One region of the Pantoea stewartii genome, then DNA from elsewhere that is predicted to be linked to it. Evidence: predicted binding sites of a transcription regulator. Region 1 holds the regulator's gene; the other holds the start of a gene.
The links. Region 1 encodes Fur, which represses iron uptake genes when iron is present. Its sites were predicted from a motif close to ATAATAATGAGAACNACTATCAA; they were not measured.
Positions count from the first base shown of each region.

Region 2: efeU (iron uptake transporter permease EfeU) is a predicted target of Fur. The motif match lies at 1,549-1,571, and genes of this name have one in related genera.

Region 1 is NZ_CP049115.1:4,076,694-4,084,368, forward strand. It holds gene nagE (N-acetylglucosamine-specific PTS transporter subunit IIBC) at 1-710, shown strand, start outside; gene glnS (glutamine--tRNA ligase) at 863-2,530, shown strand; gene G5574_RS19255 (hypothetical protein) at 2,763-3,158, shown strand; gene fur (ferric iron uptake transcriptional regulator) at 3,218-3,661, opposite strand; gene G5574_RS19265 (hypothetical protein) at 3,686-3,856, opposite strand; gene fldA (flavodoxin FldA) at 3,999-4,529, opposite strand; gene ybfE (LexA regulated protein) at 4,661-4,936, opposite strand; gene ybfF (esterase) at 5,100-5,864, opposite strand; gene seqA (replication initiation negative regulator SeqA) at 6,115-6,666, shown strand; gene pgm (phosphoglucomutase (alpha-D-glucose-1,6-bisphosphate-dependent)) at 6,692-7,675, shown strand, end outside.
Region 2 is NZ_CP049115.1:837,693-845,367, forward strand. It holds gene efeO (iron uptake system protein EfeO) at 1-619, opposite strand, end outside; gene efeU (iron uptake transporter permease EfeU) at 670-1,497, opposite strand; gene putP (sodium/proline symporter PutP) at 1,688-3,172, opposite strand; gene putA (trifunctional transcriptional regulator/proline dehydrogenase/L-glutamate gamma-semialdehyde dehydrogenase) at 3,614-7,558, shown strand.

The DNA.
Region 1 (7,675 bases):
GTTTACGTCTGAACGTGAAAGATGCGGGCCAGGTTAACGAAGGTGTGGCAAAACGGCTGGGTGCGTCGGGTGTGATTCGCCTCAACAAGCAAAGTGTCCAGATTATCGTGGGTACCCAGGCGGAAAGTATCGCCACGGCCATGAAAAAAGTGCTGGTGAAAGGCCCGGTTGCTGGCGCAGCCAGCAGTGGCAGTGCGCCAGCCCCCGCTAACGAGGCCAAACCCCAGGCCGTCCTGAACAGTGAAAAACGCGTTATCGCAACGCTGGTGGCCCCGGTGAGCGGTGAGGTTATCGCACTGGATGCGGTGCCGGATGAGGCTTTCGCCAGTAAAGCCGTGGGTGATGGCGTGGCGATTAAGCCGAGCGACAAGCGCGTCGTTGCGCCTGTAGCCGGTACGGTGGTGAAAATTTTCAACACGAACCATGCTTTCTGTCTGGAAAGTGAAAACGGGGTAGAGATCGTCGTGCACATGGGGCTGGATACCGTGGCGCTGGACGGTCAGGGCTTTACCCGTTTAGTGGAAGAGGGTGCACAGGTCACAGCAGGCCAGCCGGTGCTGGAGATGGATCTGGACTATCTTAACGCCCATGCCCGCTCAATGATCAGTCCGGTGGTGGTGAGCAATATTGAAGACTTCGCCGGTTTAACGCTGCTGACGCAGGGCCAGGTCATCGCCGGTGAAACCCCGCTGTATGAAGTAAAAGGCTAATTCCCTGTATCCTCAACAAAAGGCAGGAAGCGATTCCTGCCTTTTTTTATTTTAATCGCCCAACAAACGGTTGTTTCTCTGCAACGCTTTGTGGATCATACCCGGATATTACGTGGTATAAACCACCCATTCTATGCGTTGAGGATTTTGAGATGAGTGAGGCTGAAGCCCGCCCAACGAACTTTATTCGTCAGATTATTGACGAGGATTTGGCGAGCGGTAAGCACAGCAGTGTGCATACCCGTTTTCCGCCAGAGCCAAATGGTTATCTGCATATCGGCCATGCTAAATCAATCTGCCTGAATTTCGGTATTGCACAAGATTATCAGGGCGAGTGCAATCTGCGTTTTGACGATACCAATCCGGTCAAAGAAGATATGGAGTTCGTCGAATCCATTAAGCGTGACGTGCAGTGGCTGGGTTTTACCTGGAGCGGCGAGGTTCGTTATTCATCTGACTATTTCGACCAGCTTTATCACTATGCCGTTGAACTGATCAACAAAGGCCTGGCCTACGTTGATGAACTGACGCCAGACGAAATTCGTGAATACCGCGGTACCTTAACGGCACCGGGTAAAAACAGCCCTTACCGCGACCGCAGTGTGGAAGAGAACCTCGCGCTGTTTGAAAAAATGCGCAATGGCGAGTTCGCAGAGGGCAAAGCCTGTCTGCGCGCGAAAATCGACATGGCTTCCAGCTTTATCGTCATGCGCGATCCGGTGCTGTACCGCATCAAGTTTGCCGAGCATCATCAAACCGGCAATAAGTGGTGCATCTACCCGATGTACGACTTTACTCACTGCATTTCGGATGCGCTGGAAGGCATTACGCACTCCCTTTGCACGCTGGAATTCCAGGACAACCGCCGCCTGTATGACTGGGTGCTGGATAACATTACTATTCCTGTTCATCCGCGTCAGTATGAGTTTTCGCGCCTGAATCTGGAGTATGCGGTGATGTCAAAACGCAAACTGACGCAGTTGGTCAGCGAGAAGCATGTTGAAGGCTGGGACGATCCGCGCATGTTAACCGTGTCGGGTTTGCGTCGTCGTGGTTACACCGCGGCCTCCATTCGTGAGTTCTGCCGCCGCATTGGTATCACGAAGCAGGACAACATCGTTGAAATGGCTTCGCTGGAATCCTGTATCCGCGACGATCTTAACGAAAATGCGCCGCGGGCGATGGCGGTGCTGGATCCGGTGAAAATTGTGCTGGAAAACCTGCCTGCCGGGCACAATGAAGTGCTCAGCATGCCAAATCATCCTAACAAACCGGAAATGGGCACACGCGATGTTCCCTTTAGCCGCGAGATCTGGATCGATCGTGCCGACTTCCGCGAAGAGGCGAATAAGCAATATAAGCGCCTGGTGCTGGGTAAAGAAGTGCGTCTGCGTAATGCCTATGTCATCCGTGCGGAACGGACCGCGAAAGATGAAGAAGGCAATATCACCTGCATCTACTGCACCTGTGACGTCGATACGCTGAGCAAAGATCCCGCTGATGGTCGTAAAGTCAAAGGGGTTATCCACTGGGTCTCTGCTGAACATGCGCTACCGGCAGAATTCCGTCTGTATGACCGTCTGTTCAGCGTCCCGAATCCGGGTGCGGCGGATGATTTTCTGACGACAATCAATCCGGATTCGTTGGCGATTAAACACGGGTTCGTTGAACCCGGTCTGCGTGACGCAGAAGCCAGTGCGCCTTATCAGTTCGAACGTGAAGGCTATTTCTGCGCTGACAGTGTGTATTCAACACCGTCGCAGTTAGTGTTTAACCGTACTGTTGGTCTGCGCGATACCTGGGCGAAAAACGGCGAATAATTTACGCCGCATGGTCATCAGATGATCGGTAAAGGGCGAGCAATCGCCCTTTTTTATTGGGTGGATTTTTTTTAGCGCCGACATTTGTCCTGAACCCGTTTAATTCGATTAATTTTACTTCTGTGGAATCGCTCTCAGTTTAATTTTTTTAATAACTTTCCCGGTGTGAATTATTTTTTTTCAGGTACGCTAACCCTCTGTAGTCTTTGTTTGCGGGTTAAAAAGGAAAAAAATGACAGTTTTCGCACAGGAAGCCAAACACAGCGTTGTCGTCTTACATCAACTCATTGAACATATTTTTAACCACAGCCGTGACAGTGGTGACAGCTTTCATCTGCTGCTTTCTCATTTTCATCCTGACTTCCAGATGGTCACGCCACAGGGCAAGATGCTGAACCTCAATGAGGTTGAAGAACTCTTTCGCCGCTTACAGGGCGCACGGGAAGGGATGCGCATCGCGACCAGCGAACATGTGATCCTGTCAGAGCACGCTAACGAGGTCACCATTCAGTATCGGGAAGTGCAGATGATGAATGGGGAAAATAAAAGCCGCATTTCCGTTGCGATTCTGGACTGCTCCACCTCGGTGCCCCGCTGGCGCTACCTGCAGGAAACGCTGGTGGCGTGACTGACAGGCACAAAAAAGCCGATGCAGGCATCGGCTTTTTCTTTACCGTCTGACAAACGTTACTTGTCGTGCAGTGTTTCGTCTTCGCGGCAATCGCCCAGGGCACAGTGACCATACAGGTACAGGCTGTGGTTGGTGAGCTTAATACCGTGACGGGTCGCGATATCACGCTGACGCGTTTCAATAGACTCATCACTAAATTCAATGACTTTACCGCAATCCAGACAGATCAGGTGATCGTGATGGTGCTGCTGCGTCAGCTCAAACACCGATTTACCGCCTTCAAAGTTGTGGCGGGTCACAATGCCGGCATCGTCGAACTGGTTCAGTACACGGTAAACCGTGGCCAGTCCAATCTCTTCGCCCATATCAATCAGGCGTTTATACAGATCTTCCGCGCTGACGTGATGGCATGCAGGTTCCTGAAGCACTTCCAGAATTTTGAGTCTGGGCAGGGTGACTTTCAGGCCAGCCTTCTTTAATGCGGTGTTGTTGTCAGTCATGCGGATATTGTCCTGTTACTTTGGTCACTCTTGTGGCATGTAGCCTGTATGTCGATCGACCGCCATTCTCATTTGCGTCTCATTATAGAACTGATGCGCTGAAATGAAAACCGATGCTGCCTGCGATGAAACCGTGGCGATGTTCGCGGTACAAAGCATGGAGGGCGGGCTGGCTACCATTTCGCGTTGTGTCATCTCAATTCCAGGGAAATAAGCAGATGATCGATGCGGGTATTCTACAGACTAAATGCGGAAAGTTACAAAAATGTAGCTATTATTTTTATAGGAAAAGCCATTGATGCAGTGTGGACCAGCGCCCACACTGCGCTCATGGCTATCAGGCTTCGATAATTTCTTTGAGTTGCAGTTCATCGAAGATCTGCTTAACCCACTTGTCGACGCGTTCGTTCGTCAGTTCTGGCTGGCGATCTTCATCAATCGCCAGGCCCAGGAAGTGGTTATCGTCTGCCAGACCTTTTGAGGCCTCGAAGTGGTAGCCCTCGGTTGGCCAGTGGCCCACGATAATGGCACCGTTAGGTTCGATGATGTCACGAATGGTGCCCATCGCGTCACAGAAGTACTCGGCGTAGTCTTCCTGATCGCCACAACCGAACAGCGCCACCAGCTTACCGTTGAAGTCGATCTCTTCCAGCGTCGGGAAAAAGTCATCCCAGTCGCACTGTGCTTCACCATAGTACCAGGTCGGAATACCCAGCAGCAGGATGTCAAAGGCTTCCAGATCTTCTTTAGTGCTTTTCGCGATGTCGTGAACCTCTGCAACGTCTTTGCCCAGTTGTTTCTGGATCATTTTTGCAATGTTTTCGGTGTTACCGGTATCGCTGCCAAAGAAGATGCCTACGATTGCCATGGGTAAAATAACCTCTTAAATCCTGATGATAGAATGAATGCCTGAGCATATTCAGCAAATGATAGCAGACCACGCAAAAGGGCGGAACTTGTAAAGCCACGACATTTGTTTCTGTGTGCGGTTTACGTGCGTTAGTCCAGTTTGAGTTGCGCCAGCAGCATTTGTTCAATTAATTCACTGCGGCTGAGATTACGCTGTTCAGCCAGCGTATTAAGCGCTTCTACCGCCTGGCTGTTCATTTTGAGTTCGACACGGCGAAGCCCGCGCCCTTTGTCACGTTTCAGTTGATTGCGTTTATTGATACGCAGTTGTTCATCACGCGTAAGCGGACTGGTTTTAGGGCGACCAGGGCGACGCTCGTTAGCGAACAGATCGAGCGTCGTGCGGTCAGTGTTTTCTTTTGCCATGGCTTAGTACAACTGAATGGGCGCAAACGGATCGTGCCGCTGCGCAGATTAAATTACTGGCTTTTACCGTGGATACGCGCCCACGGCAAAAATTTAGCGCGCCATCATACTCCAGGCTAACCATGGACGCCAATCCTAAACTTTTACAGCCAGTTAAGCGGGTTTATCGTGCAAAAAACCGGCGAATGCTGCGTAAAACAGCATCAGGTTTTTCGGCGTGGACCCAGTGACCTGCACCGCCAATCACGTGCGCCTGCGCGGCGGGAAACTGTTGCAGTATCGCGTCACGGTACTGATTGTCCAGATAAGGGGAGTCACCACCGCGAATGAACAACGCCGGGTGCGGCCACGCGGGCACCGTTTCCCAGCCGGTGATATGCGCATAGTTGTCCCAGAGCGCTGGAACGTTAAAGCGCCATTCACCGCTACTGAACGATTTCAGGATAAACTGAATCACACCTTCTTCATTAAGATGCTGACGCATAATTTCGGCCGCCTCACTGCGCAGCGTCACGCCCGCGTCGGTGACGGCTCGGATCGCGGCAAAAATTTCGTCGTGGCGGCGCGTCTGATAGTCGACGGGCGCAATGTCGATCATCACCATCTGTTCTATCCGCTCAGGGGCCAGGGCGCTCATCGTCATGGCAATTTTACCGCCCATGGAGTGACCAATGACGGAAAGGCGCGCAATGCCCTGCGCATCAAGCGTGTCCAGCATATCCTGGGCCATAACCTGATAGGTCATCTCGTCAGCGCGCGGAGATAAGCCATGATTACGCACATCAACCTGGATAAGCGGATGGTCATCTTTCAGACCGCGCGCCAGAACGCCGAGGTTATCAAGACTGCCAAACAAACCGTGAATGAGCAGAACGGGTGTGGAATCAGCAGAAGATTGTTCAGTTTGCAGACGGGCATTCAAAATCATAGCAAAGTTCTTAAGTGTGAGACCTGCGCTTAGGTTATCATGGTTTCACCTTTTCAGGTGCGCTGCTTCCGGTGGCATTAGGACATATTCTGACTTTTGCCCCTAAACCGTTTGAATGCTATCAGCCTGTCTGAATTTAACTTTATAATCTTCATGTTAGAACCTGCACACGGCCTGAAACCCCGGTGTTTACCTCTGGATTTTCAGAAAATCGCGGGTTCTGTCGTGAGTCAAAACCGTACGGAATAAGATGAAAACGATCGAAGTTGACGAAGAGCTCTACCGTTATATTGCCAGCCACACGCAACATATTGGCGAAAGCGCATCCGATATTCTGCGCCGTATGCTGAAGTTTACTGCGGGTCAGACAGCCACCGCGACCGAAACACAGCCTGTTGCCGCCTCGCAGCCGTCTAAAACGGCACAGTCGGCAGGGAATGAGTCACGCCCTCAGGATCGTGTTCGTGCAGTGCGCGAGTTGCTGCTTTCTGATGAATATGCAGAGCAGAAGCGGGCGGTAAATCGCTTTATGCTAATCTTGTCAACGCTCTATCGTCTGGATACGGCCGCGTTTGCTGAGGCGACCACCTCCATGCAGGGCCGTACGCGCATCTATTTTGCAGGCGATGAGCACACGCTGCTGCAAAGCGGCACCCATACCAAGCCGAAGCATGTGCCCGGTACGCCGTACTGGGTCATTACGAATACCAATACCGGTCGTAAACGCAGCATGATCGAACACATTATGCTGTCGATGCAGTTCCCATCGGAACTGGCTGAGAAAGTTTGCGGCACCATTTAAACTGAAGCGTCAGGGAGAAGCGCCAATGGCCAATCACCCCCGTGCCGGGCAGCCTGCCCAGCAGAGCGATTTGATTAACGTTGCACAATTAACTTCACAATATTATGTCCTGCAGCCCGATGTGGCGAATCCAGAACATGCGGTGAAATTTGGCACATCAGGCCATCGCGGTAGCGCAGGACGTCACAGCTTTAACGAAAAGCACATTCTGGCGATTGCGCAGGCGATTGCGGAAGAGCGTAAAAAGAACGGTATTACCGGCCCGTGCTATGTGGGTAAAGATACGCACGCGCTGTCTGAGCCCGCGCTGCTGTCCGTGCTGTCCGTGCTGACCGCAAACGGGGTTGATGTGATTGTTCAGCAGGATAACGGTTATACGCCAACGCCTGCGATTTCGAACGCTATCCTTGAACACAACAAATCCGGCGGCCCACTGGCGGATGGCATTGTGATTACGCCGTCGCACAATCCTCCGGAAGATGGCGGCATTAAATACAATCCGCCAAACGGTGGTCCGGCAGATACCAACGTCACCAAAGTGGTGGAAGACCGCGCGAATCAGCTGTTGAAAGACGGCCTTAAAGACGTTAAACGTCTGTCACTGGATCAAGCCTGGGCCAGCGGCCACATCCATGAAAAAGATCTGATTCAGCCTTACGTGGAAGGTCTGTCACAGATCATCGACATTCCTGCGATTCAGAAAGCGGGTCTGAAGATTGGTGTCGATCCGCTTGGCGGTTCCGGGATCGCTTACTGGCAGCGTATCGCTGAGCACTACAAGCTGGATCTGACGCTGGTGAATGACGCTGTCGACCAGACTTTCCGCTTTATGCACCTGGATAAAGATGGTGTGGTGCGCATGGACTGTTCGTCCGAATGCGCCATGGCGGGGCTGCTGGCCTACAAAGACAAATTCGATCTGGCCTTCGGAAACGATCCGGATTATGACCGTCACGGCATTGTTACCCCTGCCGGGCTCATGAATCCAAACCATTATCTGGCCGTTGCG
Region 2 (7,675 bases), 1.3 Mb from region 1:
CGGCTTTTTTCTCGTAATCATCTTCGCGGGCATCAATACGACCATCAAGGTCAGAAAACAGCTCGGCGATCGGCTCAATGCGCTCGTAGTGCTGACGGGTGGGCGCAAATAACGCTTTGGCTTTAGCCACATCACCGGCTTTCACCGCATCCGTAAACGCCTGCGTGCCGGATACCAGCTGACTCACTTCCTCAGTGACATAGGCTTTATAGGCATTAATGGGACCCGCCAGTTGCATCAGTTCGGGTTTGCCTTGTTGCGCACTTTTGCTCCCGGTGCCCTGCACGATCAGTTTGCCTTTCGGGTTCGTCAGCAGGCCACAGGTCATGTCATATTCCCCGGCTTCCAGGTTGGCCGTCAGTTTCTGGCTAAAGCCCGGCGCAATATTTTCGCGCTCTTCGACCACCATCACGCCTTTGAGAATTTCCCATTCCAGCGCTTTTTGGCTGTTATTTTTAATCAGAAACTGAGTTTTACCGGCCTGTACCGTAACTGACATGGGCTCACACTGTTTGTCCGTCACAGTGACGCTGACCTGCGGAATGGCTGCAGCCAGTGAAGAGCCAGAAAACGCCAGCAGAGAAGCCAGTACCGCATTACGGTTAAAACGCATCATCATATTTTTTCCCTGTTCAGTCAGAGGCGCGGCTGACGCGCCGGGTAAACGCGTTAGCGCGCAGCTGCTGAGGTATCAGCGCGTGCAGGCATAACAAACAATAATAAAGCGGGGATCAGATAGAGCAGCCAGACAGCGACTTCACTGACGCTGGGCGCTTCCTGATAGCCAAGCATGCCTTCCAGCACTGTGCCAAACAGCGAATGCGTGGACAAGATCGGGCTCATATCAAAGGCCACCTGCTGAAAATGGTTCCACAGCCCTGCCTCATGAAAAGCGCGAATAGCCCCTGCCGCCAGGCCTGCTGCCACCAGCAGAATGAAAATACTGGTCCAGCGGAAAAAGTGCGCCATGTTGAGCCGCAGGCCGCCCCAGTAGATCAGCATGCCCAGCACCACCGCCGTGGCCAGCCCCAACACCGCACCCAACGGCGGCGCATAACCGACATCCTGTGTGAACGCGGCCAGCAGAAAGAACACTGATTCCAGCCCTTCGCGTGCGACGGCCAGAAACACCATCATCACCAGCGCCAGGCCGCCGCCGGCCGATTTATGCAATGCCTCGTCGACGGCGTGTTCAAGTTCCCGTTTGATATTGCGCGCGACCCGGCGCATCCAGAACACCATCGAGGTCAGGATAACGACCGCGATTACCGCCACGATACCTTCAAACAGCTCTTGCTGTTTCTGCGGAAACTCACCCGTGGTCTGGTTGATAAAGATACCCAGCCCAAGGCAGAGTGCGGCGGCAATAAAGACGCCTGCCCACATCGCAGGAAACCACTGAGTGCGCTGAGTGCGCTTTAGATAACTGGCGATCAGGCTGACGATCAACGCGGCTTCAAGCCCTTCGCGCAGCATAATGAGAAACGGAACGAACATCGCCAACCTCTTAAATGTTAACCGGCGTCAACGACGCGTAAAGTTACGTAAAAACGAACGATACCGATTATCATTACCACTCAAAAAAATACAAGTTCCACAACGAAATAATTTCGTAACTGTCTGTGCCAGATAACGCGCAAAAAAAAGCCTGCCCTCACGGGGGCAGGCGGTGGAAAAAAGAAGGCGATTACTTCGTCTGGAACTCGGCCTCAGCGGCATCGAAACGTGCCATCGCCTGGGTTGACGGTGCGCGACTCGCCAGGCTAAAGACGACGATGGCGAGACTGGCCAGGATAAAGCCCGGGATGATTTCGTACAGACCGAGCCAGCCATACTGCTTCCAGACCACCACGGTCACCGCACCGACAACCATGCCCGCTAATGCGCCATTGCGGTTCATACGTTTCCAGCACACGCCGAACAGCACAACCGGCCCGAACGCCGCACCAAAGCCCGCCCATGCATAGCTGACCAGGCCTAATACCCGGTTTTCAGGGTTGGCGGCCAGCGCGATGGCAATCAGCGCGACCAGCAGCACCATCAGGCGACCGACCCAGACCAGTTCTTTCTGGCTGGCATTTTTGCGCAAAAAGCCTTTATACAGGTCTTCGGTCAGGGCGCTGGAGCACACCAGCAGTTGGCAACTGAGTGTCGACATGACGGCCGCTAAAATGGCTGACAGCAGAATCCCGGCAATCCAGGGGTTAAACAGAATACGTGCCAGCTCAATGAAGACACGCTCGCCGTTTTGAGTTACACCAGCGGCCTCGCCCGGGTTGTTCTGGAAATAGGCGATACCAAAGAAGCCAACCGCGACGGCGCCGGCCAGACACAAAATCATCCAGGCCATACCAATACGGCGCGCGGTACGAATTGACCGGTGTGAATCCGCCGCCATAAAGCGGGCCAGAATATGGGGCTGGCCAAAATAACCTAATCCCCAGCCCAGTAGCGACAGGACCGCAACCACATTCAGTCCTTTGAACATATCCAGGTTTTCCGTGCTTTTAGCCTGAATGACTGCCAGCGAATCGCTTAAACCGCCGACGGCCATGATGACGATAAGCGGCGTCAGGATCAGGGCGAAGATCATCAGGCTGGCCTGAACGGTATCTGTCCAGCTTACCGCCAGGAATCCGCCCACCAGCGTATAGAGAATGGTCGCCGCCGCACCGGCCCATAAGGCCGTGGCATAGTCCATTCCAAAGGTGCTTTCAAACAGGCGAGCACCGGCAACCACACCGGAAGCACAGTAAATGGTGAAAAACATCAGGATGACGACCGCAGAAATCACACGCAGAATTTTGCTGCGATCTTCAAAGCGGCTGGTGAAAAAGTCGGGCAAGGTTAAGGCGTTATCATGATGTTCTGTCTGGACGCGTAAACGACCCGCGACAATTTTCCAGTTAAGCCAGGCACCAATAATCAGACCAATGGCGATCCAGCTTTCTGAAATGCCGGAGAGAAAAATGGCACCGGGTAAGCCCATCAGCAGCCAGCCGCTCATGTCAGAGGCACCCGCTGACAGCGCGGTAACCACACTGCCCAGGCTGCGACCGCCCAGAATGTAGTCATCAAAGTTTTTGGTTGAGCGCCAGGCAATAAAACCGATGAGCACCATCCCGAGGATATAAATTAAAAAGGTCACCAGCATGGGTGTACTTACTGTCATGTGTTTCTCCGTTATTATCCGATCTCTTAAGAGAAATCTTTTCCTGCGCCACCGGAACGGGGTAGCGTCAGCGTATTACCGCATCGATAAAAGTCCCGTTTCCCTTAAGGCGCGGTATCCTGCCGTAAAGGCACGTTCTACACAATGCATTTAACACATCCGTTACATCAGTTTCACCTCTCTCCCTGTTTTAAATGTTCACAGGTTGCGCCCGCTCACACTTAAGTTGCACCTTTACCACCACAACCCTGTTTAAATTGAAGGGGGTTGCAACATTGGCGAGTTTCTTGCAGCAAGATTTGTGCCGCTTTTAAATGTTAATGGCAAAAGCGGCGGTAAAGTGTGGAAGCAAGGTCACATTTAACACGGTTGCACAAAGTTGCAACATGAGTGATAGTGCAGCCCTTGCTCTGGTAAAAAACGTTTTAAGGAACAGAAATCATGGGAACAACGACCATGGGGGTGAAGCTGGATGAAGCCACCCGCAGTCGCATTAAACTGGCGGCACAGAAAATGGATCGCACGCCGCACTGGCTGATTAAACAAGCGATCTTTAACTATCTCGTGCAGTTAGAAGCCGGTGAAACAGTGGAAGAGATTCCCCTGCAGCTCAACGAATCGGCTTCTGATGAGGTCGCTGCGGACGAGATGGTTCAGCCGTTCCTTGACTTCGCAGAGCACATCCTGCCGCAGTCGGTAGCCCGTTCGGCCGTGACGGCCGCCTGGCGTAGACCGGAAACCGATGCCGTTCCCATGTTGCTGGAGCAAGCCCGCCTTCCCGCTCCGCTGGCTGAAAAAACCCGGCAGCTCGCCTTTACCCTGGCAGAGAAGCTCAGGCACCAAAAAGGGGCAACCGGACGCGCCGGTATGGTGCAAAGTCTGCTTCAGGAGTTTTCATTATCTTCACAGGAAGGCGTGGCGCTGATGTGCCTGGCGGAAGCGTTGCTGCGTATTCCGGATAAACCGACGCGCGATGCGCTTATCCGTGACAAGATCAGTAACGGCAACTGGCAGTCGCATCTGGGCCGCAGTCCGTCCATGTTTGTTAACGCCGCCACCTGGGGCCTGTTATTTACCGGCCGCCTGGTCTCAACGCATAACGAAGCGAATCTGTCGCGCTCGCTCAACCGGATCATTGGCAAGAGTGGTGAACCGCTGATCCGTAAAGGCGTGGATATGGCGATGCGCCTGATGGGTGAACAGTTCGTGACGGGTGAAACCATCGCCGAAGCACTGGCTAACGCCCGTAAGCTTGAAGAGAAAGGTTTCCGTTACTCTTACGATATGCTGGGCGAAGCCGCCCTGACCGCCAGCGATGCGAAAGCCTATCTGGTTTCGTATCAGCAGGCGATTCATGCGATTGGCAAAGCCTCCAATGGCCGCGGCATTTATGAAGGCCCGGGCATTTCAATTAAGCTCTCTGCCCTGCACCCGCGCTACAGCCGTGCCCAGTACGACCGGGTGATGGATGAGCTGTATCCGCTGCTTAAGTCGCTGACGCTACTGGCCCGCTCTTACGACATCGGCATTAATATTGATGCAGAAGAAGCCGACCGCCTGGAACTCTCTCTTGATCTGCTCGAAAGGCTGTGTTTTGAGCCTGAACTGGAGGGCTGGAACGGTATCGGCTTTGTCATTCAGGCCTATATGAAGCGCTGTCCGTTTGTTATTGATGAGCTGATCGACCTGGCGCAACGTAGCCGCCGCCGTTTGATGATTCGTCTGGTGAAAGGCGCTTACTGGGACAGCGAAATTAAACGCGCCCAGATGGAAGGCCTGGAGGGCTATCCGGTGTACACGCGCAAAGTGTATACCGACATTTCGTACCTGGCCTGCGCGCGCAAGCTGCTGGCGGTGCCGAACCTGATCTATCCGCAGTTTGCCACGCACAATGCGCACACCCTGGCCGCCATTTATCAGCTGGCAGGCAATAACTACTATCCGGGTCAGTACGAGTTCCAGTGCCTGCACGGCATGGGTGAACCGCTGTATGAACAGGTGGTCGGCAAGGTCGCAGACGGTAAACTTAATCGTCCCTGCCGTATTTATGCCCCGGTCGGTACGCATGAAACGCTGCTCGCCTATCTGGTGCGACGCTTACTGGAGAACGGCGCGAATACCTCCTTCGTTAACCGCATCGCCGATACGTCACTGCCCATCGACGAACTGGTCGCCGATCCGGTTGCCGAAGTGGAAAAACTGGGTCTCAGCGAAGGAACACTGGGCCTGCCGCACCCGAAAATTCCGTTACCACGTGACCTGTATGGTGAGGACCGCGTGAACTCCGCCGGTCTTGATATGGCGAATGAACATCGTCTTGCGTCACTGTCCAGCGCGCTGCTGAGCGGTGCTACCGAAACGTATGTGGCGCAACCGCTTATCGACGGCCCTTTAACGGGAGGGGAAAGCGAGCCAGTGCTCAATCCGGCCGTCCCTGCGGATGTGGTGGGCACCGTGCGCCAGGCATCCGAACAGGAGGTTTCCCTGGCCATTGAGGCCGCCGTTAATGCCGGCCCTATCTGGTTTGCCACGCCGCCGCAGGAGCGTGCCGCCATTCTGGAGCGCGCCGCACAGCTGATGGAAAGCCAGCTACAGCAACTGCTGGGTCTTCTGGTGCGTGAAGCCGGAAAAACCTATAACAACGCCATTGCCGAGGTGCGTGAAGCGGTCGATTTCCTTTATTACTATGCCGGCATTGTGCGCCATGATTTCGATAACGAAACCCACCGTCCGCTTGGCCCGGTAGTCTGCATCAGCCCGTGGAACTTTCCGCTGGCCATTTTTACTGGCCAAATCGCCGCGGCTCTGGCGGCAGGTAACAGCGTGCTGGCGAAACCCGCCGAGCAAACGCCGTTAATTGCCGCACAGGCCGTCAATATTTTACTGAGCGCTGGCGTGCCCGCCGGTGTACTGCAACTGCTGCCGGGTCAGGGCGAAACCGTGGGGGCACAGCTCACCGGCGACGAACGGGTGCGCGGCGTCATGTTTACCGGCTCCACCGCCGTTGCCACGCTGCTGCAACGCAATCTTGCGGGAAGACTCGATCCGCAGGGCCGTCCGACACCGCTGATTGCGGAAACGGGCGGAATGAATGCCATGATTGTGGACTCCTCCGCGCTGACCGAACAGGTGGTTGTCGACATCGTGGCATCGGCCTTTGACAGCGCGGGACAACGCTGCTCCGCCCTGCGTCTGCTCTGCGTGCAGGAAGACGTCGCAGACCACACGTTAAAAATGCTGCGTGGCGCGATGGCGGAATGCCGCATGGGCAACCCGGAACGCCTGTCCACCGACATCGGTCCGGTGATCGATCAGGAAGCCAAAGCCAACATCGAACGCCATATTCAGGCCATGCGTAATAAAGGCTTTAAGGTCTACCAGACGGCACAGGATAACCCACAGGACAGCAAAGAATGGGCCACAGGCACCTTTGTGAAACCAACGCTGATTGAGCTGGATAAGGTCAGCGATCTGACCCAGGAAGTGTTTGGTCCTGTCCTGCACGTGGTGCGTTTTACCCGCAGCAACCTGCCGCAGATCGTTGAGCAGATTAACGCCACAGGCTATGGCCTGACCCTGGGTGTTCATACGCGCATCGACGAAACCATCACGCAGGTCACCGCCAGTGCCAAAGTGGGTAACCTGTATGTTAACCGCAACATGGTCGGCGCGGTCGTCGGTGTGCAACCCTTTGGGGGCGAAGGCCTCTCAGGTACCGGTCCAAAAGCGGGCGGCCCACTGTATCTTTATCGTCTGCTGGCTCACCGCCCGGATGAGGCGCTGAGCACCACCCTCGCCCGTCAGGATGCGGAACGTCCCGCAGACAACAGTCAGCGTCAACGCCTGTTAGCGCCGCATCAGGCACTGACCGACTGGGCAAAAGATAAGCCACAGCTGTCTGCGCTGTGTCAGCATTATGAACAGCTGGCGCAGGCCGGTACGGTTCGTCTGCTGCCGGGCCCAACAGGAGAGCGCAACACCTTCCTGTTACTCCCGCGCGAACAGGTGCTCTGTCTGGCAGATAACAACGACGATGCGCTGATTCAGTTGGCTGCGGTAACCAGCGTCGGCAGTCAGGCCCTGTGGCCGGATGATGACCTGCATCGTACGCTGCTTAATACCTTACCGGCAGCGGTGAAGAGCCGTATTACCCTGGCGAAGGATCCGCTGACCGCGCAGTTTGATGCCGTGATTTATCATGGTGATGCCGACCAGCTCCGCAGCCTGTGCGAGCAGATTGCGGCGCGTGAAGGTGCGATTGTCTCGGTACAGGGATTTGCCCGCGGTGAAACCAACCTGTTACTGGAACGCCTGCTGATTGAACGCTCTTTGAGCGTCAACACCGCCGCCGCGGGCGGTAACGCCAGCCTGATGACGATCGGTTAACTGTCGGCGCGTTTCATTCTGGTTGTGATCAAGGTTCATGCCTGGCATGAACCTTTTTTATGACGGATGAAAAACCCGCGGCCGTTGAGCGCCTCAGCAGTGGAGAAGTGCGAAGGG